3 regions of the Streptomyces sp. AK02-01A genome follow, and region 3 is predicted to be linked to each of the others. Evidence: riboswitches for the same ligand, from Rfam matches in the RefSeq annotation. Region 3 holds a riboswitch; each other region holds the start of a gene.
The links. Region 3 has a riboswitch for thiamine pyrophosphate ahead of thiC (phosphomethylpyrimidine synthase ThiC). Riboswitches for the same ligand answer to the same signal wherever they lie in the genome.
Positions count from the first base shown of each region.

Region 1: another riboswitch for thiamine pyrophosphate. It lies ahead of thiO (glycine oxidase ThiO); the one in region 3 lies ahead of thiC (phosphomethylpyrimidine synthase ThiC).
Region 2: another riboswitch for thiamine pyrophosphate. It lies ahead of PV679_RS27840 (thiamine ABC transporter substrate-binding protein); the one in region 3 lies ahead of thiC (phosphomethylpyrimidine synthase ThiC).

Region 1 covers NZ_JARBAE010000020.1:103,946-111,220, forward strand. The annotation lists gene thiE (thiamine phosphate synthase) at 1-573, opposite strand, end outside; gene PV679_RS19950 (Rv2175c family DNA-binding protein) at 666-1,031, opposite strand; gene PV679_RS19955 (NAD(P)/FAD-dependent oxidoreductase) at 1,143-2,408, opposite strand; TPP riboswitch at 2,519-2,632, shown strand; gene thiO (glycine oxidase ThiO) at 2,630-3,826, shown strand; gene thiS (sulfur carrier protein ThiS) at 3,823-4,047, shown strand; gene PV679_RS19970 (thiazole synthase) at 4,054-4,875, shown strand; gene pknB (Stk1 family PASTA domain-containing Ser/Thr kinase) at 5,053-6,996, shown strand; gene PV679_RS19980 (deoxyribonuclease IV) at 7,004-7,275, shown strand, end outside.
Region 2 covers NZ_JARBAE010000038.1:38,702-45,976, forward strand. The annotation lists gene PV679_RS27830 (ABC transporter ATP-binding protein) at 1-919, opposite strand, end outside; gene PV679_RS27835 (iron ABC transporter permease) at 919-2,532, opposite strand; gene PV679_RS27840 (thiamine ABC transporter substrate-binding protein) at 2,583-3,680, opposite strand; TPP riboswitch at 3,764-3,890, opposite strand; gene rlmN (23S rRNA (adenine(2503)-C(2))-methyltransferase RlmN) at 3,977-5,089, opposite strand; gene PV679_RS27850 (phosphatidate cytidylyltransferase) at 5,257-6,324, opposite strand; gene frr (ribosome recycling factor) at 6,324-6,881, opposite strand; gene pyrH (UMP kinase) at 7,009-7,275, opposite strand, start outside.
Region 3 covers NZ_JARBAE010000021.1:72,937-80,211, forward strand. The annotation lists gene PV679_RS20390 (cupin domain-containing protein) at 1-260, shown strand, start outside; gene PV679_RS20395 (DUF5326 family protein) at 433-648, shown strand; gene PV679_RS20400 (IclR family transcriptional regulator) at 939-1,709, shown strand; gene PV679_RS20405 (SsgA family sporulation/cell division regulator) at 1,812-2,246, shown strand; gene PV679_RS20410 (YibE/F family protein) at 2,293-3,648, opposite strand; TPP riboswitch at 3,719-3,863, shown strand; gene thiC (phosphomethylpyrimidine synthase ThiC) at 3,856-5,643, shown strand; gene PV679_RS20420 (hypothetical protein) at 5,782-6,609, opposite strand; gene PV679_RS20425 (metallophosphoesterase) at 6,757-7,275, opposite strand, start outside.

The DNA of each region.
Region 1 (7,275 bases), on a different contig from region 3:
GCGGCGGGCGCCGGCGTCCAGCACCTGGTCGAGATTGCCCGCGTCGATCCCTCCGATCGCGAACCACGGACGCTCGCCGGCCCGCGCGGCCGCGTACCGCACCAGGCCGAGACCCGGCGCGTGACGGCCCGGCTTGGTCGGAGTGGGCCAGCACGGGCCGACACAGAAGTAGTCCACACCGGGCTCCGCGGCCGCCGCGTCCACCTCGGCCTCCGCATGAGTGGAGCGGCCGATCAGCGGTGTGTCCCCGAGGATCGCGCGGGCCGCCGGGACGGGCAGGTCGCCCTGGCCCAGATGCAGGACGTCGGCCCCGATGGCGTGCGCGACGTCCGCGCGGTCGTTCACGGCGAGAAGCGCTCCGTGGCGGCGGCAGGCGTCCGCGAAGACCTGGAGGTGTTCCAGCTCCTCGGCCGCCTCCATGCCCTTGTCACGCAACTGCACGATGTCCACGCCGGACGCGAGCACCGCGTCGAGGAACTCCGGGAGATCCGCCTGCCTCTTGCGGGCGTCCGTGCACAGATAGATCCGGGCGGCGGACAGCGGTGCGTGAGCCGCGGATATGGCCGTGGACATGTCGTGTTCCCCCGTTGGGTCGGCGGTGTGCGGCGGCGCCATGACCGCGCGCGGTCATCACGGGGCGCCGCACACCGCGGGTGATGAGGTCGTCAGACGGCGAGCGCCTGGGCCCGGCGCTTCACCTCCGTGCCGCGATTCTCGCTGAGCGCCTGCGCGGGCGTGCCCGGCAGGGTCGGGTCGGGGGTGAAGAGCCATTCGAGCATCTCTTCGTCGGTGAAACTGTCGTCCCTCAGCAGCGTCAGAGTGCCGGCGAGGCCCTTGACGACCTTGCCGCCGTCAATGAAGGCGGCCGGCACCTGAAGCGTCCTGTTCTCACCGCGGCGCACGGCGATCAGCTGGCCTTCCTTGACCAACTGCCGCACACGCGTCACCTCGACATCGAGCATTTCCGCGATGTCGGGCAGGTGGAGCCAGGCGGGGACGAGAGCATCGATCTTTACGTCAATCTCGGTCACAGGACAAGCGTGCCATCCCGGACTGACAGACGGTAGCCGAGGCACCCAGTCGTGGCCGTCCGGGCCCGGCGACGGGAGCCGCCAGGGCCGCCGGAAGCCGGGACGACAGCGTCAGAGAACGGCTTTCCGCAGCGGTACGGAGGCGTCCGCGGCCCGCGCCGGATCCAGCCGTGCGCCCGCCTCGATCAGCTTGCGGCCCTGTGCCAGGTCCCGGGGTCTGCCGACGGCGAGCAGCGCGACCAGCACCCCGTCCCGCAGCCACACCACCGACCAGGCGGCCTCCGCGGGATCGCCGCGCCACACCAGCGTGCCGGCGGAGGCCGACCGCTCGGTGGTGTGGCCCGCGTACTGCACGAACCGGCCGAACTGCTCGGACCAGAAGTACGGCACGGGATCGTAGATCCGCTCGCTCTCGCCGACGATCTGGGCCGCGACCGTCCGCGGCCCCTGGAGCGCGTTGTCCCAGTGGTGCACGAGCAGTCGCTCGCCGTAACGGGCGGAAGGGAAGGAGGCACAGTCGCCCACGGCGTACACATCCGGCAGCGAGGCACGCAGCCGCTCGTCGGCCGTGACCGATCCGTCCGGTCCGAGGTCGATACCGGAGCCGCCCAGCCAGTCCGTCGCGGGCCGCGCTCCGATGCCCACGACCACCGCGCCGGCGCTCAGCCGCCGGCCGTCCGCGAGAACCACCGCTCCGGGCTCGACCCCGGCCACGCGCGCGTTCGTCAGCAGTTCGGCGCCGCTCTCCGCGTACCAGCCGGCCATGGGAGCGGCGACCTCGGCCGGCAGAGCGCCCGCGAGCGGCCGGTCCGCGGCCTCGACGACCGTCACCGCGCACCCGGCCTCGCGGGCCGCCGTGGCGAACTCCGCGCCGATCCAGCCCGCGCCGACCACCACGATCTCGTGCTGCCGGGCCAGCACCGGACGCAGCCGCTCCGCGTCGTCCAGCGTGCGCAGCAGATGTACACCGGGCACGCCCTCGGCACCGGGCAGCCTGATCGGCTCCGCGCCGGTGGCGACGACCAGCACGTCGTACGGGACGGGACCGGCGGCCGTGTCGATCTCCCGTTCGGCGGCGCGCAGTCCGGTCACTTCGAGTCCGAGCCGCAGCTCGACGGAGAACGCCGCGAAATCGATGTCGAAGGCGGAGCTGTCCGCCTTGCCCAGCAGCAGGGCCTTGGAGAGCGGCGGCCGGTCGTACGGCGGATGCGATTCGGCTCCGATCAGAGTGACCGGTCCGCGATAGCCCTTTTCCCGCAGCGCCACGGCGGTCTGCACCCCGGCCATGCCGGCGCCGACAATGACCACGCGCGGCTCTCCCGCCGGTCCATCGTCCGCGTGCGTCCGCTCCAGGGCTTCCCGCTGCTGCTCACTCACCTGATCACCTTAGAGCCCGATCGCCCGGGCGAGGACGAGTCCGTCCAGCGAACGGGACACGGTGACCGCTCCCTTACTGAGCGAGGGGACGGGGCGTTAGTCTGGATCGGACACTACCTCGCGGGAGCCTGGACGCACCGGGCTGAGAGGGAGGCTGAGACGGCCTCCGACCGTACGAACCTGATCCGGGTCATGCCGGCGAAGGGAGGGGCTGGACGCCCATGCAGTCGTCTCACGAGAAACCCGGCACCAGCGGTACGGGCTCCGATGTGCTGGTCGTCGGAGGCGGGATCATCGGTCTGGTCACGGCCTGGCGGGCGGCGCAGCGCGGGCTGCGTACCGCCGTGGCGGATCCCGATCCCGGCGGCGGAGCCGCGCGGGTCGCGGCGGGCATGCTCGCGGCCGTCACCGAACTCCACTACGGCGAGCAGACCTTGCTCGCTCTCAATCTCGCCTCCGCCGCGCGCTATCCGGACTTCGTCGCCGAACTGGAGGCGGTGAGCGGCCAGGACACCGGCTACCGCGCCTGCGGTGCGCTCTCCGTGGCGCTCGACGCCGACGACCGGACCCAGCTCCGCGAGCTGCACGCCTTCCAGCGGCGCTCGGGGCTCACGTCCGAGTGGCTCACGGGCCGCGAGTGCCGGCGCCTGGAGCCGATGCTCGCGCCGGGCGTGCGCGGCGGTCTGCGGGTGGACGGCGACCATCAGATCGATCCGCGCCGGCTGGCGGCGGCCCTGGTGACGGCGTGCGAACGGGCCGGAGTGGTCTTCCACCGCTGCTGGGCCGAGCGGCTCCGGGTCGAAGGCGACCGCGCCACCGGCGCCGTCCTCGCCGACGGCCGCGCGCTCAGCGCGGACCAGACCGTCCTGGCGGGCGGCAGCCTCAGCGGAAAGCTCGACGGAGTGCCGGAAGACGTCCTGCCGCCGGTACGTCCGGTCAAGGGCCAGGTCCTGCGGCTGACGGTGCCCCGCGCGTACGCGCCGTTCCTGTCCCGGACGGTACGGGCGGTGGTGCGCGGAAGCCATGTCTATCTGGTCCCGCGCGAGAACGGCGAACTGGTCGTCGGCGCCACCAGCGAAGAACTGGGCTGGGACACCTCGGTGACCGCGGGCGGTGTGTACGAACTGCTGCGGGACGCCCATGAACTGGTCCCCGGCATCACCGAACTGCCGCTCACCGAGACCCTCGCCGGGCTGCGCCCCGGATCGCCGGACAACGCGCCGCTGCTCGGTCCCACCGCGCTGCCGGGCCTGCACCTGGCCACCGGCCATTACCGCAACGGTGTTCTGCTCACGCCCATCACCGGCGATGTCATGGCCACCGTACTGACCACGGGCGAACTCCCCACGGAGGCCCGCCCGTTCACTCCTCGGCGCTTCTCCACCGCCGCGTCCGTACGTCAGGAGCAGCCCGCATGACCCGTACGAACCCAGACATCGTCAACGTGTCCGTGAACGGCGAGCCGCGCGAGCTGGCGGCGGCCACCACGCTCGACATCCTGGTGGCGGCCCTCACTCCCGCGCCTTCCGGCGTCGCCGCCGCCGTCAACGAGACGGTCGTCCCGCGCACCCGCTGGTCCGGCACCCTGCTCGGCGACGGCGACCGGGTGGAAGTGCTCACCGCCGTCCAAGGAGGCTGACCAGTCATGGCGGACGACCGCCTCACCATCGGCTCCACCACGTTCAACTCCCGGCTGATCATGGGTACGGGCGGGGCGCCCAGCCTCGACGTACTGGAACGCTCCCTGATCGCCTCCGGCACCGAACTCACCACGGTCGCGATGCGCCGCCTGGATCCCGCGGTCCAGGGCTCCGTCCTCTCCGTGCTCGGCTCTCTGGGCATCCGCGCGCTGCCCAACACCGCCGGCTGCTTCACCGCGGGCGAGGCGGTGCTCACCGCGCGCCTCGCCCGCGAGGCGCTCGGCACGGACTGGATCAAGCTGGAGGTGGTCGCGGACGAACGCACCCTGCTGCCCGACCCGATCGAGCTGCTCGACGCCGCCGAGACGCTGGTCGACGACGGTTTCACGGTCCTCCCGTACACCAACGACGATCCGGTGCTCGCCAGAAAGCTGGAGGACGTGGGCTGCGCCGCGATCATGCCGCTCGGCTCGCCGATCGGCTCCGGACTGGGCATCCGCAATCCGCACAACTTCGAGCTGATCGTGGCGCGGGCGCGGGTGCCGGTGATCCTGGACGCGGGCGCGGGCACCGCCTCGGACGCGGCGCTCGCCATGGAGCTGGGCTGCGCCGCCGTGATGCTGGCCTCGGCGGTCACCCGGGCGCAGGAGCCGGTGCTGATGGCCGAGGCGATGCGGCACGCGGTGGAGGCGGGCCGGCTCGCGTACCGCGCCGGCCGTATCCCGCGCCGGCACTTCGCGGAGGCGTCGTCGCCGGCGGAGGGACTGGCGGCGCTGGACCCGGAGCGCCCGGCGTTCCCGGATACCGGCGGTGTCAGGACCGTGTGACGCGTGGCGCTCCTCGGTCAGCCGTACGGGCACCGCTCACGCGCCGTCACCGCGCGGCCACCGGCCCGGTCCGTCCCGCGAGGAGCGGGCCGCCGCTGTCACGGCTCGGCTGCGGAAGTGTGTCCGGTCTGCCCCAGGGCTTCGGGAGTGTCCGCCGCGGATCGTAGACTCGCCGACGTGGATACGACCCTTCAGGATCCCATCGTCGGGCAGGTGCTCGACGGCCGCTACCGCGTCGATGCCCGCATCGCCGTCGGCGGCATGGCCACGGTCTACCGGGCCGTCGACATCCGGCTGGACCGGGTCCTGGCCCTCAAGGTCATGCATCCGGCCCTCGCCGCCGACGCCAGCTTCGTGGAGCGCTTCATCCGCGAGGCCAAGTCGGTGGCCCGGCTGTCCCATCCCAATGTGGTCGCGGTCTTCGACCAGGGCGCGCAAGGCGCGTACGTCTATCTGGCGATGGAGTACGTCGCGGGCTGCACTCTGCGTGATGTCCTGCGCGAGCGTGGCGCTCTTCAGCCACGGGCCGCGCTGGACATCCTGGAGCCGGTGCTCGCCGCGCTGGGCGCCGCGCACCGCGCCGGTTTCGTCCACCGTGACATGAAGCCCGAGAACGTCCTCATAGGAGACGACGGACGGGTCAAGGTCGCGGACTTCGGTCTGGTGCGGGCCGTGGGCGATGTCACCAGCACCACCGGGTCCGTCCTCGGCACGGTGTCGTATCTCGCGCCCGAGCAGATCGAGTCCGGCGCCTCGGACACCCGGGTCGATGTGTACGCCTGCGGAGTCGTCCTGCACGAAATGCTGACGGGCGCCAAGCCGCACGCCGGAGACACCCCTGCCCAGGTGCTCTATCTGCATCTCAACGAGGACGTGCCCGCGCCGTCCGCCGCCGTCCCGGGTCTCGCCGTCGAGCTGGACGCGCTGGTCGCGGCGGCCACCGCCCGTAACCCCGACGCCCGTCCCTATGACGCGGTGGCGCTGCTCGCGCTGGCCCGCGAAGCCCGCGCCAGACTCACCGACGTCCAGCTCGACGCCGTACCGCCGCGGGCCAGGCCCGGAACAGGCACCGGAGCCGAGAACCGTACGTCGGTGATCCCTCGCCCCTTCGCCGGACGTCCCGAGCAGACGCCCGCCGAGCCGCGGCGCGAGTCGCCGGTCGAGCACACGAGCCTGCTGGAGACGGCGCCGCCGGACCGCTCCTCACCGGGCCGGCGGACCCGCCGAGGAGCGCTGCCCCGGCGAGGCGTGATCGCGTCGATCGTGGCCGTGCTGCTGGTCCTCGGCATCGGTTCCGGAGTCTGGTACATCAATTCGGGTCAGTTCAGCCGCGTTCCCTCGCTGCTCGGCCAGAGCGAGCGGGAGGCCAGGAACCGGCTCGCCGACGCGGGACTCGCCGCGAAGGTCACCAGGGACTTCAGCGACACCTTCGCGCGCGGCACGGTCCTGCGCAGCGATCCCGGAGCCCGCGCGCGTGTGCGCGGCGACGGTCCGGTGACCATCGTCGTCTCACGGGGCCCGGAGGTCGTCCAGGTCCCGGATCTCACGGGCACGTCGCTCGATGACGCCAGGCGTACGCTGAAGGAGACCGGGCTGGCCGCCGGAGTGGTCAGGCGGTCGTTCGACGACGATGTGGCGCAGGGCTCGGTGATCAGCTCCGACCCGGCGCCGGGCCGCGAGGTCCGGCCGGACTCCGGTGTCGCTCTGGTCGTCAGCAAGGGCAGTGCCATCGAGGTCACGGACGTGACCGGTGAGTCCGTGGACGAGGCGACCGCCGAGCTCGAAGAGGCGGGCCTCCAGGTCAGGATCGCCTCGGACCAGGTGGACTCACCCGAGGAGGAGGGCACCGTCGCCGTGCAGTCTCCGGCCGAGGGAGCCCGGCTGGCGCGGGGCGACACCGTCACGCTGACGATGTCCAAGGGACCGCGGATGGTCTCCGTCCCGGATGTCACGGGGCTGAAGACCAAGGAGGCCAGGAGCCTGCTGGAAGGAGCGGGCTTCCAGGTCGAGGTCGACCGCAGCTTCCCGTTCCTGGACGACAGGGTCTCCGAGCAGTCCGTCGAGGGCGGCGACGAGGCGCCGGAGGGCAGCACCATCACCATCAAGACCGAAGGAATCTAGAGACGCCATGCGCAACCCCGTCGGCGGCCATGTCCCCGTGGCCGGCGGCCTCGCCACGACCGGCCTGGCCTACGCCCGCGAGCTGGGCGCGGAGACCGTCCAGGTCTTCGTCGCCAATCCCCGGGCCTGGGCCACCTCCGCCGGGAATCCGGCGCAGGACGAGCTGTTCCGTGCCGAATGCGCGGCCGGCGGCATCCCTGCCTATGTGCACGCACCGTACTTGATCAATTTCGGTTCGCACACCGAGGCGACCGCCGAGAGGTCGGTGGAGTCCCTGCG
Region 2 (7,275 bases), on a different contig from region 3:
CGTCGGGCCTGAGCAGCACGGCGACCCGGCTGCCCCGGAAGGTCCGGGCCTCAACGGTGCAGCGCAGCCCTTCCGCCGGGTCGACGAGGCGCACCCCGTCCGGCCGCACCAGCACCGTGTGCCCGCCCTGCGCGGAGTCCGGAGGCACGGGAATCTTGCCCCACGCCGTGTCGGCGCTCTCGCCGCTCACTGTGGCCTCCACCACGTTGTCGAAGCCGAGGAACCTCGCCACGAACGCGGAGGCCGGCCGCTGCCACACCTCCAGCGGCGTGCCTGTCTGCTCGATCCGCCCGTCCCGCATCACCACGACCCGGTCGGCGAGCGCGAAAGCCTCGCCCTGGTCATGGGTGACGGCGAGCACGGTCGTACCGAGCCGTCCGAAAAGTGCCCGCAGTTCGACGACGAGCCGCTCACGCAGACTCCGGTCGAGCTGGCCGAGCGGCTCGTCCAGCATCAGCAGCCGGGGCCTGGGCGCGAGCGCCCGTGCCAGAGCGACGCGCTGCTGCTCGCCGCCGGACAGCGCGGCCACGGCCCGCCGTCCGGCGCCGGGCAGTCCGACGAGTTCGAGCAACTCCTCGGTACGGCCGCGCAGTTCGTCGCGCGACACGCCGCGCATCCGCAGTCCGAACGCGACATTGCCGGCCACGTCACGCTGCGGGAAGAGCTGATGGTCCTGGAACATCAGCCCGACCCCGCGCCGGTGCGCCGGCACACCCGCCTGGTCGGCGCCGTCGAGCAGTACGCGTCCGCCGTCCGGCGGCCGCAGCCCGGCGACCACTCGCAGCAGCGTCGACTTGCCGCTGCCGCTGGGCCCCAGCACACAGACGATCTCGTGCTCGGCGATCGTGAGGTCCACCGCGTCGAGGGCCCTCCGGTCACCGAACCGTACGGTCACGTCCGCCAAGGTCAGCAAGGCCATCAGAACTCCCCGGAACGGTCGGTACGGATACGTTCGAGCGCCAGCAGCGACACCGCGCACACCACCATCAGCACGGTGCTCAGTGCCATCGCCTGGCCGTAGTTGAGCTCACCGGGCCGTCCCAGCAGCCGTGCCACGGCGACCGGGAGGGTCGGCCGGTCCGGTCGCGCGATGAAGACCGTCGCTCCGAATTCGCCCAGGGACACGGCGAAGGCGAAACCGGCGGCCACCAGCGACGCCCGCCGCACCAGCGGCAGATCGACCTCCCGCCAGGCGCGCAGCGGTGACGCGCCGAGGACCGCGGCCGCCTCACGCAGCCGTCCGTCCACCGCGCGCAGCACCGGCAGCATGGTCCGTACGACAAAAGGGACCCCGACCAGCGCCTGGGCGAGCGGCACCAGGATCCAGGAGGCCCGCAGATCCAGCGGAGGCTTGTCGAGTGTGATCAGGAAGCCGAAGCCGACGGTCACGGCGGACACACCGAGCGGAAGCATCAGCAGCGCGTCGAAACCGCGCACCAGCCGCCCGGCCCGGCGGGTCAGCGCGCCGGCGGCGAGTCCGCCGACCAGCAGCGCGACGGCCGTCGCGACCAGCGCGTACCGCAGGGAGTTCCACACCGCTTCCAGCGGAGGTACGAGAAATGTGCCGCCGCTCGCCTCCACCGACCCGAGCGCCCGGTAGAAGGCGAAGCCGTACCCTCCGGGACCGTCCAGGGACCGCTCCACCAGCACCGCGAGAGGCAGCAGGATCAGCACCAGCACGGTGGCGAGGACGCCGCCGAGCAGCGTCCACTGTCCGGCGCCGCGCGGCCGGCTCGCGGTCCCCGCCGGATCGACCAGCTTCAGCGCGGTCTCGCGTCTGCGCACGGTCCACGCGTGCACCGCCAGGATCGCGCCGACCGCGGCGAACTGCACCAGCGTCAGCACCGCCGCCGTCGGCAGGTCGAGCAACTGCGCCGTCTGCCGGTAGATCTCCACCTCCAGAGTGGAGTAGGCGGGGCCGCCCAGGATCTGTACGACTCCGAAGGAGGTGAAGGTGAAGAGGAAGACCATCAGCGCGGCGGCCGCGACGGCGGGAGCGAGCGCGGGCAGCGTCACCCGCCACCAGGCCGCGAGCCGTCCCGCGCCCAGGACCCGCGCGGCCTCCTCCTGGCGCGGATCGAGCTGCGCCCACAGACCGCCCACCGTCCGTACGACCACCGCGTAGTTGAAGAAGACATGCGCGAGGAGGATCGCCCAGACCGTGGTGTCGAGCCGCACGCTCCACAGCCGGTCGAGCAGTCCGCCGCGTCCGAGGAGCGCCAGGAAGGCCGTGCCGGCGACCACGGTCGGCAGGACGAACGGCACGGTGACCACCGCGCGCAGCACCTGCTTGCCCGGGAACTCGAAACGCGCGAAGACAAAGGCGCCGGGCAGCGCGATCAGCAGGGTGAGCGCGGTGGAGGCGAACGCCTGCCAGGTGGTGAACCACAGGACGTCGAGGATGTCCGGCCGGCTCAGCACCTCGCCGATCCGGCCGAACCGCCAGGCTCCGTCCGCCCGCAGACCGCGACCGACGATCGCGGCCACCGGATAGGCGAAGAAGACGGCGAAGAACGCGACGGGCACGGCCATCAGGCCGAGCCGCACCGCGTTCCCACGCCCGGCGGTCCGCCGTCCCGCCGTTACTTCACTACGAGTGAGGACCACGACTGGATCCACTGCTCACGGTTGGCGGCGATCCGGTCGGGAGCCACGGTCTCCGGCTTGGCGACGGTCGCGCCGAACTCGGTGAACAGCTTCGGCAGTCCGACGCTCTTCACCACCGGGTTCACGAACATGTTCAGCGGCATGTCCGCCTGGAACCGGTCACTGATCAGGAAGTCCAGCAGAGCCTTGCCGCCGGCCTCGTTCTTCGCGCCGTCGAGCAGTCCCGCGAACTCGATCTGCCGGAAGCAGGTTTCGGTGGAGACGCCGGTCGGTGCCTCCTTGGGCTGCGGCTCGGCGTACAGCACCTCGGCCGGCGGGCTGGAGGCGTACGAGACGACGAGCGGCCGGTCCGCCTTGGCCTTCTTGCCGCCGGCGGAGCCGGAGAACTCCTCGTTGTAGGCCTGCTCCCAGCTGTCGACGACCCGGACGCCGTTGGCCTTGAGCTTCTTCCAGTAGTCCTGCCAGCCGTCGTCGCCGTACCGAGCGACGGAGCCGAGGAGGAAGCCGAGACCGGGTGAGGACGTCGCGGCGTTCTCGGTGACGAGCAGGTCCTTGTACGCGGGCTTGACCAGATCGTCGAAGGACGTCGGCGGTGCGAGCTTCTTGTCGGCGAAGTACTTCTTGTCGTAGTTGACGCAGAGGTCGCCGGTGTCGATCGGAGTGACGCGGTTCTTTCCCTGGTCGAGCCGTGTGCCCGCGTCGACCCGGTCCAGGCCCTTCGCCTCGTACGGCGTGAACAGACCGTTGTCGAGAGCGCGCGAGAGCAGGGTGTTGTCCACGCCGAAGAAGACATCACCCTGCGGCGAACCCTTCGTCAGGATCTCCTTGTTGAGGGCCTCGCCGGCGTCTCCGCTCTTCAGCACCTTGACCGTGTAGCCGGTCTCCTGCGTGAACGCCTTCAGCACGTCGGGCGAGGCGGTGAACGAGTCATGGCTGACGAGCGTGACGGTCTTGGACGCCGAGCCGCCGCTGCCGCCGCTGTCGGACGGCTCGGAGCCGCCGCAGGCACCGAGCGCCGCGACGCCGAGCGCGGCGGCGAGCGCCGCGACCGCGGTCTTCCTGATGGTGGTCACTGGATTTCCTCCTGGGGTGTCCAGGAGAAGACGCGGCCCTGCCCGGAGTCCGGACGGGCCGGACCCCGGGCAGGGCGCAACAGCTTGAGTGATGTCCGAACTTCCTACCCAGAATGACCTGGGCAAGGTCCAGAGGGTCTGCGGCCGCTGCCCGTTGACACCGGACATGTGCCGCACTCTCAGCGCTGTGGCGCTCCCCTGTCGGAATATGTGATGTTTTCGAGCTCAGCGTACAGGGCGGCTTTTCGGACACCCGGTTCACCTCCCGGGTGCCTTCCCGCGCGCTGCTCGCGCCGCTACCGCTCCGACGCCGCGAGCTGTCCGCACGCTCCGTCGATCTCCTGGCCACGGGTGTCCCGTACGGTCACCGGCACTCCGTGGGCCGCGATCGCCTCCACGAACGCCTTCTCGTCCTCGGGGCGCGACGCCGTCCACTTCGATCCCGGAGTCGGGTTGAGCGGGATCAGATTGACGTGCACCCGCTTGCCCTTGAGGAGCCTGCCGAGGCGGTCGCCGCGCCAGGCCTGGTCGTTGATGTCCCGGATCAGCGCGTACTCGATGGAGACACGGCGGCCGGACTTCTCCGCGTACTCCCAGGCGGCGTCCAGCACCTCGCGGACCTTCCAGCGGGTGTTGACGGGGACAAGGGTGTCGCGCAGCTCGTCGTCCGGTGCGTGCAGGGACACGGCGAGCCGGCACTTGAAGCCCTCGTCGGCGAAGCGCAGCATCGCCGGCACCAGGCCGACCGTCGAGACGGTGATGCCGCGCTGCGAGATTCCGAGGCCGTCCGGCTCGGGGTCGGTCAGCCGGCGGATCGCTCCGACCACGCGGTTGTAGTTGGCGAGCGGCTCGCCCATGCCCATGAAGACGATGTTGGAGAGCCGCGAAGGACCGCCGGGGACCTCGCCGTCGCGCAGGGCGCGCATGCCGTCGACGATCTGGTGCACGATCTCGGCGGTGGACAGATTGCGGTCCAGGCCGGCCTGTCCGGTCGCGCAGAACGGGCAGTTCATCCCGCAGCCCGCCTGTGACGAGACGCACATGGTGACGCGGTCCGGATAGCGCATCAGCACGGACTCGACGAGGGTGCCGTCGTGCAGCCGCCAGAGCGTCTTACGCGTGGTGTCGTCGTCGCAGGAGATGTGCCGGACCACCGACATCAGATCGGGCAGCAGCTCCGTCGCGAGCTTCTGGCGGGAGGCGGCCGGGATGTCGGTCCACTGCTCGGGGTCGTGTATGTAGCGCGCGAAGTAGTGCTGCGACAACTGCTTGGCGCGGAACCCCTTCTCGCCGATCGCGGTGACCGCTTCGCGGCGCTCGGCCGGCGTCATGTCGGCGAGGTGCCGCGGCGGCTTCTTGGCACCACGCGGCGCGGCAAAGGTGAGTTCTCCCGGAGTCGGCGGGGCCATGTGTGAAATCTCCTCGGTACGGCGAGGCCGGGCCATCCCCGCTGGCGCGGAGAGAACGACACGACAATGCCGGTGCCGGGAGACCTCACGGGATCAGCCCCGCAGTCGCGGGAGTGAAGGGGCTCGCCACCGGTGGGCGGCGAGCCCTTCCAGAGTACCCGTGCCGTTCAGCCCGTACCGACGAAGATCACCAGCAGTAGCCAGACCACCGGTGCGGTGGGCAGCAGGGAGTCGAGCCGGTCCATGATGCCGCCGTGGCCCGGCAGCAGCGTGCCCATGTCCTTGATGCCGAGATCCCGCTTGATCATGGACTCGCCGAGATCACCGAGGGTGGCGCTGGCCGCGACGGCCAGACCGAGCACCAGGCCCTGCCACCAGATCCCGTCGTCGATGATGAACTGCATACACAGCGCGCCGGCCGCCATGGCGAAGACCACGGCACCGAGCAGGCCCTCCCGCGTCTTGCCGGGGCTGATGCGCGGCGCGAGCTTGTGGGTGCCGAAGCGCCAGCCCACCGCGTACGCGCCCGTGTCGCTGACGACGGTCAGCACCAGGAACATCAGCACCCGTCGCGGGCCGTCGTCCGCCGTGAGCATCATCGCGACGAAGGTGGCCAGGAACGGCACGTAGAACGCGGCGAAGACGCCCGCGGTGACATCCCTGAGATAGCCCTCGGGAGGTTCGGTCATCCGCCAGACCAGCACCGCGAGCGCGGTCAGGGCCATCGCGACCCACGCGCCCTCGGCGCCGCGCACATAGCCGGCGACGACCATCGCGGCACCGCCGACGGCCAGCGGCACGAGCGGCGCCTTGATGCCCTTCTTCTCGTCGAGCCTGGACGTCAGCTCCCACAGCCCGACGACCACGGCCACCGCTATGACGCCGATGAACACGGCCTTGACGATGAAGAGCGACGCCACGACGACGGCGCCGAGCCCGAGACCCACTCCTATGGCCGCACGCAGATCACGGCCGGCCCGCTTCTTCTGCGGCGGCGGTGGAGGTGCGGCCATGGGCTCCTGCGGAATCTTGTCGCGGAACTGGGGGCCCTCCGGCCGAGCAGCCCCCCGTTCGTCATCCTGGTCCCCGCCGTTCGCGGGTCCGTCGGGCACGATGGGCATGGGCCGAGTCTGCTGTGCGGGGTGCTCATCGTATGCGGGACCCGCCGGGGCAGCCCCCTGCTCGGGCGGCCAGTAACCGGCTGTCGCCGGGGCCCGCCAGGAAGAGTCGTTCATCAGACTTCGAGCAGCTCGGCTTCCTTGTGCTTGAGCAGCTCGTCGACCTGCGCGACATACTTCGCGGTGGTGTCGTCGAGCTCCTTCTCGGCGCGGCGTCCCTCGTCCTCGCCCACCTCGCCGTCCTTGACCAGCTTGTCGATGGTCTCCTTGGCCTTGCGGCGGACGGCGCGGATCGAGATCTTGGAGTCCTCCGCCTTGGTCTTGGCGACCTTGATGAACTCCTTGCGGCGGTCCTGCGTCAGCTCGGGGAACACCACCCGGATGATATTGCCGTCGTTGCTCGGGTTGACACCGAGGTCGGAGTCACGGATCGCCTGCTCGATATTGCGCAGCGCGCTCTTGTCGAACGGGGTCACCACCGCCATCCGCGCCTCGGGCACGGCGAACGACGCCAGCTGGTTGATCGGGGTCATCGCGCCGTAGTAGTCCGCCGCGATCTTGTTGAACATCGCCGGGTGGGCCCGGCCGGTGCGGATCGCGGCGAAGTCGTCTTTGGCGACCAGGACGGCCTTCTCCATCTTCTCCTCGGCCTCGAGGAGGGTCTCTTCGATCACCACTTGCTCCTGCGTGTCTTGAGTGGGCCCGGCCTGCTGCCGGTCCGGCGGAACCTGCGTCGCGTCTTGTCCTGCACGGTGTCCGACCGGCAGGGCTTTGTCCATCCCCGTGCGGGGCCGACCCGGATCAGGTCCGGGTGCCCTGGTCGCTCACGAGCGTGCCGATCTTCTCACCCTTGACCGCGCGCGCGATATTGCCCTCGGTGAGCAATTCGAAGACGAGGATCGGCAGCTTGTTGTCCTGGCACAGCGTGATGGCGGTCATGTCCGCGACGCGCAGATCGCCGGCGATGACCTCGCTGTACTCCAGTGCGTCGAACTTGACCGCGGCCGGGTTGGTCTTGGGATCGGAGTCGTACACCCCGTCCACACCGTTCTTCCCCATCAGCAGGGC
Region 3 (7,275 bases):
ATCTGCAGTTTGTGCGGGAACGCAACATGTCTGTGGGGCTGTACGCGCTGGACGCCGGTGAGACCGACCCGCAGCAGCCGCACCGGCAGGACGAGGTGTACCTCGTCGTGAGTGGCCGGGCATCGATCACCGTCGGGATGGAGACGACACACGTCGGCCGGGGCAGCGTCGTCTATGTACCGGCCGGAGTCGCGCACAAGTTCCACCACATCACGGAGGATCTGCGGGTGATGGTCGTGTTCTCTCCGCCCGAGGGCTGACCGTGATCCCGGTCCCGCTCGATCCGCTCCGGCCTCTCCGACCCTCAGGTCCGTCTCAGGGTGGGATCAGGGAAGACCGGGGGACGCGAGTCCGCCGCGGACGCTTCCTCGCCTCTAGCATCAGGTGAGTCAGGCAGATATCTGAGGTATCGGGTGAAGCGAGGTAGGGACGATGGCGGTTCGGGACATTTTCACGGGGATGCCGTGGTGGGTGAAGTGGATCGCGGTGCCTGTGATCGCCATCGTCGTGTTCGGCGGACTGATCGTCAGCGTGGTCGCGTTCGTGATCGGCATCCTCTTCAAGTTGCTGATCTTTGTGGCTCTGGTCGGTGGACTCATCTACGTCGTAAGGAAGTTCATGTCGTCCTCGTCGTCCCATGGCGACTGACAGGAGGCTGACAGTCAGTGCGGCCGTTAGCCCGCGCGAGGGAAAGGTGAACGGCAAACCAACTCCGGACCCGGCCTGGCCCTAGAGTGACTGCTCTCCGCCGCGCTCCGGAAAGTCACCTTCGAATTCGCTCTGACCATTGGTTTGTGCGATTTTCCGGGCGGGGTCTCAGGGTTCCTCGGGTCCGCCTCAGGGCTCCTTCGGTCCCTTGGTCCCCAGGGGTGCGGTGGGCGCGCGGGGGCGGCCCCCGCGGGCGGGCCCGTGCCCGTCAGCACGCCTGGGGATGACCTTTGGCCACAGCTACAAGAACCGCAGCCCCTACCCTGATCGGATCGGTGCAGCGAGCGCTGCGACTACTGGAGTCCGCGGGCTCCCATCCGGACGGAGCCCCCGCGAAGCAGCTCGCCCGCGAGGCCGGTCTTCCGCTGCCCACTGCCTATCACCTGTTGCGCACGCTGGCGCACGAGGGCTATCTCCGTCGCGAGAGGGGTGTTTTCGTCCTCGGTGACGCTGCGGAGAACCTGGGCCACGGGAGAGGCCTGCAGAATCGTCGCAGCAAGATCGCTGATTCGATCGGCCACTGGCGCGACACCATCGGCGCCCCGGTCTACTTCGCGCTCTACCACGAGGGTGAGATCGATCTGGTCGCCGTGGCCGACAGTCCCTCGGCTCCCGCGGTCAACGAATGGGCCGACTTCCGTGAGACGGCGCACGCTCATGCGATCGGGCAGTGTCTGCTGAGTCAACTCGACGACGAATCCCGGCGCGATCATCTGGACCGCCACCCTGTCCGTCCGCTCACGTCCCACACCGTGCCGGACCGAAACGCCCTGCTGAAGCGCCTCGGGTCCCTGAGACGCATGGAGCCGGTCGTGGCACGACAGGAGTACGCGCTGGGCACGCTCTGCGCGGCCGTACCGGTCACCGCCGGAACCACGGCCGCCACTGTGGCCATTTCTCTACCACTCGATCAGCAGCAGAGACTGCTTCCTGCGGCAGAATGGTTACGCAGGGAGATCGGTTGCATGCTGAGCGCGTTCGCCTTCTCTATCAGTATCTGAAAAATTACTCCTTGTGATCCGCTAGCGCGTACAGGACTATTGCGTCAAGAGGGTCCAGGGGGATCATTCCCAGCCACAGCTTCATCTACTCCGGAGTGCACGATGCGCGAGTCGGTCCAGGCCGAGGTCCTGATGAGCTTCCTCGTCTCCGAGGAGCTCTCGTTCCGGATTCCGGTGGAACTCCATTATGAGATGGGGGATCCCTACGCGGTGCGCATGACCTTCCATCTGCCCGGCGACGCTCCTGTCACCTGGACCTTCGGCCGCGAACTGCTGCTCGACGGCATCAACACACCCAGCGGGGACGGCGATGTGCGTATCGCGCCGACCATGCCCGAGGACCTCTCCGATGTTCATATCCGGCTCCAGGTCGGTGACGACCGCGCGCTCTTCCGTGTGAGCGCGGCGCCGCTCGTGGCCTTCCTCGACCGGACCGACCGACTGGTTCCGCTCGGCCAGGAGCGCACGCTCGGTGACTTCGAAGGCAGTCTGGAGGAAGCGCTCGGCCGCATCCTCGCCGAGGAGAACGCCGGCTGAGCGAGATCGCCGGGCGGTACGGCCCCAAGCGCCTGGTGCGGACGCTCTATTTCTTGTGGCGTCGGCCCCTGCCACCGGCTCCGGACACACGTGCACTCTGTCCGGGCAGTGAGGGGGCCGTCGCGGGGCCGGCGGGCTTCGGCTCCGTGCTCCCGGATGGCCCCGACCGGTCGGCGGAGACCACCAGCGCCGCCAGAGCCGTTGTCACCGGGACCGACGCGACCAGGCCGATCGAACCCACCAGGGTTCGCACGATCTCCTCCGCCACCAGCTCACTGTTGGCGACGGTACTCACGCCCGACTGCGCGATCGAGAACAGCAGCAGAAGAGGCAGCGCCGCGCCCGCGTAGGCGAGAACGAGCGTATTGACCACCGAGGCGATATGGTCCCGGCCGATCCGGATCGCCGCCCGGTAGAGCGCGCGCGGCCCCATGGACGGGTCCGCCTGATGCAGCTCCCAGACCGCTGAAGTCTGCGTCACCGTCACATCGTCCAGTACGCCGAGCGAACCGATGATGACGCCGGCCAGCAGCAGACCGCTCATATCGATCCCTGGATAGAGACCGTGGATCAGACCGGTGCTGTCGTCGGTGTTGCCGGTCAGACTCGCCCAGCCGATGAAGAGCGATCCCAGCAGCCCGATCAGCAGCAGCGAGATCAATGTGCCGAGGACGGCGACTGAGGTACGGGCCGTGAGGCCATGGCACATATAGAGCGCGATCAACATGATCGCGCTCGCCCCCACCACGGCCACGACCAGCGGATTCGAGCCCTGCAGTATCGCGGGCAGGATGAACAGCGTCAGTACGGCGAACGAGACGGCGAGCGCGACGAGCGCCATCACTCCGCGCATCCGGCCCACCACGACCACCGCGAGAGCGAAGATCCCGGCCAGCAGAGCCATGGGAAACGCACGGTTCACATCGGTCACGGAGTACTGGAGTTCATGGGGCGCGTCGGGTGCGTACGCCACCATCACGCCTTGTTTCACGTGAAACTGCCGAGGCGCGTCCGGCTGGACGATCTCGATAAAAGTCCGCCCTTTCTCCTTACCGGTCGTGACCTCGATCGTGGCCTTCGCGCAGTCGCCTGTCTCCGTTGGCCGCGCCGCGCTGCCCGGAGGTGTCGACGCGGGGATCTGAGAGGCGTTGACGTCCTTGCAGTCGACCTGCTCGATCTGCACCACCCGGCCCTGCTGGGTCTGCCGGTCGAAGCCGACACCGCTGCGCTCATGCGAGGGCGCGCCACCTGGCCAGAGCACGGCGAGGCCGACGACTACCGCAGCCGCGAAGGGAATCAGGACCGCCGCGATGACCTTGCGAAGGTGCCGGGAGACCGGTTCTGCAGGCTCATGACTGTGTGAGTGGCCATGTGGCTGGCGAGTCTGCTGGGGTGAGGTCACTCCTGAATCATCGCAAGAAGGAAGAGGCCCTCTGTTCAGCGCGCCCAGAGGAGCGCTAGCGTGGAGTCACCTTTGCACACGCGGGAGCTCGGAGCACCGGGCTGAGAGGGCGCTGACTGTGTGGTCCCGGGGACATCCCCTGGACACCTGCGCTGCGCCGACCGCTGAACCTGTTACCGGGTAATGCCGGCGTAGGGAGTAGGTCTCATGACCGTTCAGGACGCACACACGTCTGCCTCCGACTCGGGGAATCCGAGTGAGGCCGAAAGGTCCATCGGCTGGCACAAGGGATATGTCCAGGGCTCGCGCCCGGACATCCAGGTGCCTGTCCGCCAGGTGCACCTCACCAACGGCAAGGACGTGACGCTGTACGACACGTCGGGGCCATACACCGACCCCACCGTCGAGACCGATGTACGCCGCGGTCTCGTGCCACTGCGGGAAAACTGGATCATCGGGCGCGGCGACACCGAGGAGTATGCGGGCCGGCCCGCTCGCCCCGAGGACGACGGGCTCAAGCACACCTCACCGCGCGGAGGGCTGCGCAACCTCGACGCCGTCTTTCCCGGCAGGCCCCGTCAGCCGCGCCGGGCACGGAACGGGCAGTCGGTGACGCAACTCACCTATGCCCGTCGCGGGGACATCACTCCGGAGATGGAGTACGTCGCGATCCGGGAGAACGTGCCACCGGAGGTCGTCCGCGAGGAGATCGCCGCGGGCCGCGCCGTCCTGCCCGCCAATGTCAATCACCCGGAGATCGAGCCGATGATCATCGGCAAGCGGTTCCTGGTGAAGGTCAACGCCAATATCGGCAACTCCGCGGTCACCTCCTCCATCGAGGAGGAGGTGGACAAGATGACCTGGGCGACCCGCTGGGGCGCCGACACGGTCATGGACCTCTCCACCGGCCGCAATATCCACACCACGCGCGAATGGGTGCTGCGCAACTCCCCCGTCCCCATCGGGACCGTGCCGCTCTACCAGGCGCTCGAAAAGGTCGATGGCAAGGCCGAGGAGCTGACCTGGGACATTTACAAGGACACGGTCATCGAGCAGGCCGAGCAGGGCGTCGACTACATGACGGTCCACGCCGGTGTGCTGCTGCGTTACGTGCCGCTGACGGCTCGCCGCAAGACGGGCATCGTCTCCCGCGGAGGCTCGATCATGGCCGCCTGGTGCCTGGCGCACCACAGGGAGTCGTTCCTGTACGAGAACTTCGAGGAGCTGTGCGAGATTCTCGCGTCGTACGACGTGACGTACTCCCTCGGTGACGGTCTGCGGCCCGGCTCCATCGCCGACGCCAACGACGAGGCGCAGTTCGCCGAGCTGCGCACGCTGGGCGAGCTGAACTCGGTCGCCAAACGGCTGGGCGTACAGACGATGATCGAAGGCCCGGGCCATGTCCCGATGCACAAGATCAAGGAGAACATCGACCTCCAGCAGGAGATCTGCGAGGAGGCGCCGTTCTACACACTCGGTCCGCTGACGACCGATGTGGCCCCGGCGTACGACCACATCACCTCCGGCATCGGTGCGGCGATGATCGCCTGGTGGGGCACGGCGATGCTCTGCTACGTGACTCCCAAGGAGCACCTCGGGCTGCCGGACCGTGACGACGTCAAGACGGGCGTCATCACCTACAAGATCGCGGCGCATGCGGCGGATCTCGCCAAGGGCCACCCGGGCGCGCAGGACTGGGACGACGCCCTCTCCGACGCCCGCTTCGAGTTCCGCTGGGAGGACCAGTTCAATCTGGCTCTCGACCCGGACACGGCCAGGGAGTTCCATGACGAGACCCTCCCGGCCGAACCGGCGAAGACCGCGCACTTCTGCTCGATGTGCGGTCCCAAATTCTGCTCGATGAAGATCTCGCAGGACATCAGGGCCCGGCACGGCGGTGATATGCAGAGCGCCGAGATCGAGGCCGGTATGGCCGAGAAGTCCAAGGAGTTCGCCGCGGCCGGCAACCGGGTGTATCTGCCGCTGGCGGAGTAGCGCCTGCCCTTTTCCGGCACCACGGGTGCCTCCGGCCCGCGCCACAGCGGGCCGGAGGCACGGCGTCTGTTGTGTGAGCCGGTGAGAGCGCGGGTCTCGGACCGGCCGTGGTCGATGGCGAACCGCGAGCCGGAGTCGCTACTCCGGCTTGTGTTCCGGTCCGCCGAAATCGGGGCTGGTGAAGTCCGGGCTGGTGAAGGACGGACGCCGGCCGGTGGTGGAGCCTTCGTCCGGGCTGCTGAAGTCGGGCCGGCTGTAGCCGACCTTGGGAAGAGGCCGCACCGCGCGGGGCGGGCCCGGTGCGGCCGGGTCGGCGCTCGGATCGGCCAGAGCGGCCCGCAAAAACGGCAGAACGCCGCGCTCCAGCAGAGCGTGTCGCCAGGCTTCTCTCGCGCGAGCCACCTCGTCCGGCAGCTCGCCGTCCGACTCCTCCGCCGGGAGCTGGGTGGCACTGTTGCGCATGGCTGTGATCAGCAGACCTACCGCGGCCGCCAGGATGCCGATCGCGGTGACGACGCCGAAGAACCAGCCGACGGCGAGCAGGGTGTCGGCGAAGGCGGGCGGTGGGCTGAGTGCTTTGAGGAGATAGCCGACGAGCAGGAAGATCGCCGCGGCGGTACCTCCGAGGACCGGGACCAGGACGGTGATGACGGCCATGAGCCCCGCACCGGAAGCGGTCGCGCGACCCTCGGCGGGGTCGAGGACGGAACCGCGGACGGAGTCCGGCGAGGCAGGTGTACGGAACTCCTCGCGCACACCGGTGTAGTGCTCGTACTCGGCTGCGGCGGCCGTGGTTATCAGTGCCGTGGCGTTCAGGGCCATGGTGCGTAGCTGCTCGGTGTTGAGCCGCTTCCCGGCCACGGCGAGATCCGGTCGGTCGTGTGCGTTGCGCAGCGCGTCGTCGAGGATCCGCTCGAAATCCACGCGATCCTCGCTCAGCAGGTGCGGAGCGCTTTTCATGTGCATCCCCCGATGCTCCGTAGGGCCGGTCGGCCCACGTGTAGCGGGCAGTTGGCGAAAGCGGAGGAGAGCCTGCTACGGATAAGCCGATGGTAGAGCTGTTTTGGCGTGAGGTGACAGGGGGTTTGCGTAAATCACCTGCCGCGCGTTGTTTCAGTTGTGCAGAGGAAGCTGGACCACCAGCAGTTTTCCTGCCATGGTCACTCCGCCGTCCATCGCGATGGCAAGGCCGTCGGCATATACGTGTGGCCCTTCCACCACTGGTCCCCTGTCCTCTTCGCCTTCCGAGGCTTCCTCGGTGCCGACTTCGCCGAGCAGATAGGGAATGGGGCTGTGGCCGTGGACGACGCGCTCTCCGCCGTACTGGGAGAGCAGTTCCTGCACGGCTTGTGGGCCGCCCTCGTCACGGAACGCGAAGCGCTTGGTGAGCTTGCGGAACAAATCCCAGCATTCGTCGGCGTCATTGCGGGTGAGGATCTGATGGACGGTGTCGTTGACGTCCTCGATGGTGGATCCGTAGTCCAGATACGCGGTTGTGTCGGAGTGCATGAAGAGGTGTCCGTCCTCCTCGACCACCGCGTCGAGCCGCGACATCCATTGCAGATGGACATCCTGCAGGCGTTCCATGTCGGCTCTCTGACCGCCGTTGAGCAGCCAGGCGGCCTGGAAAGT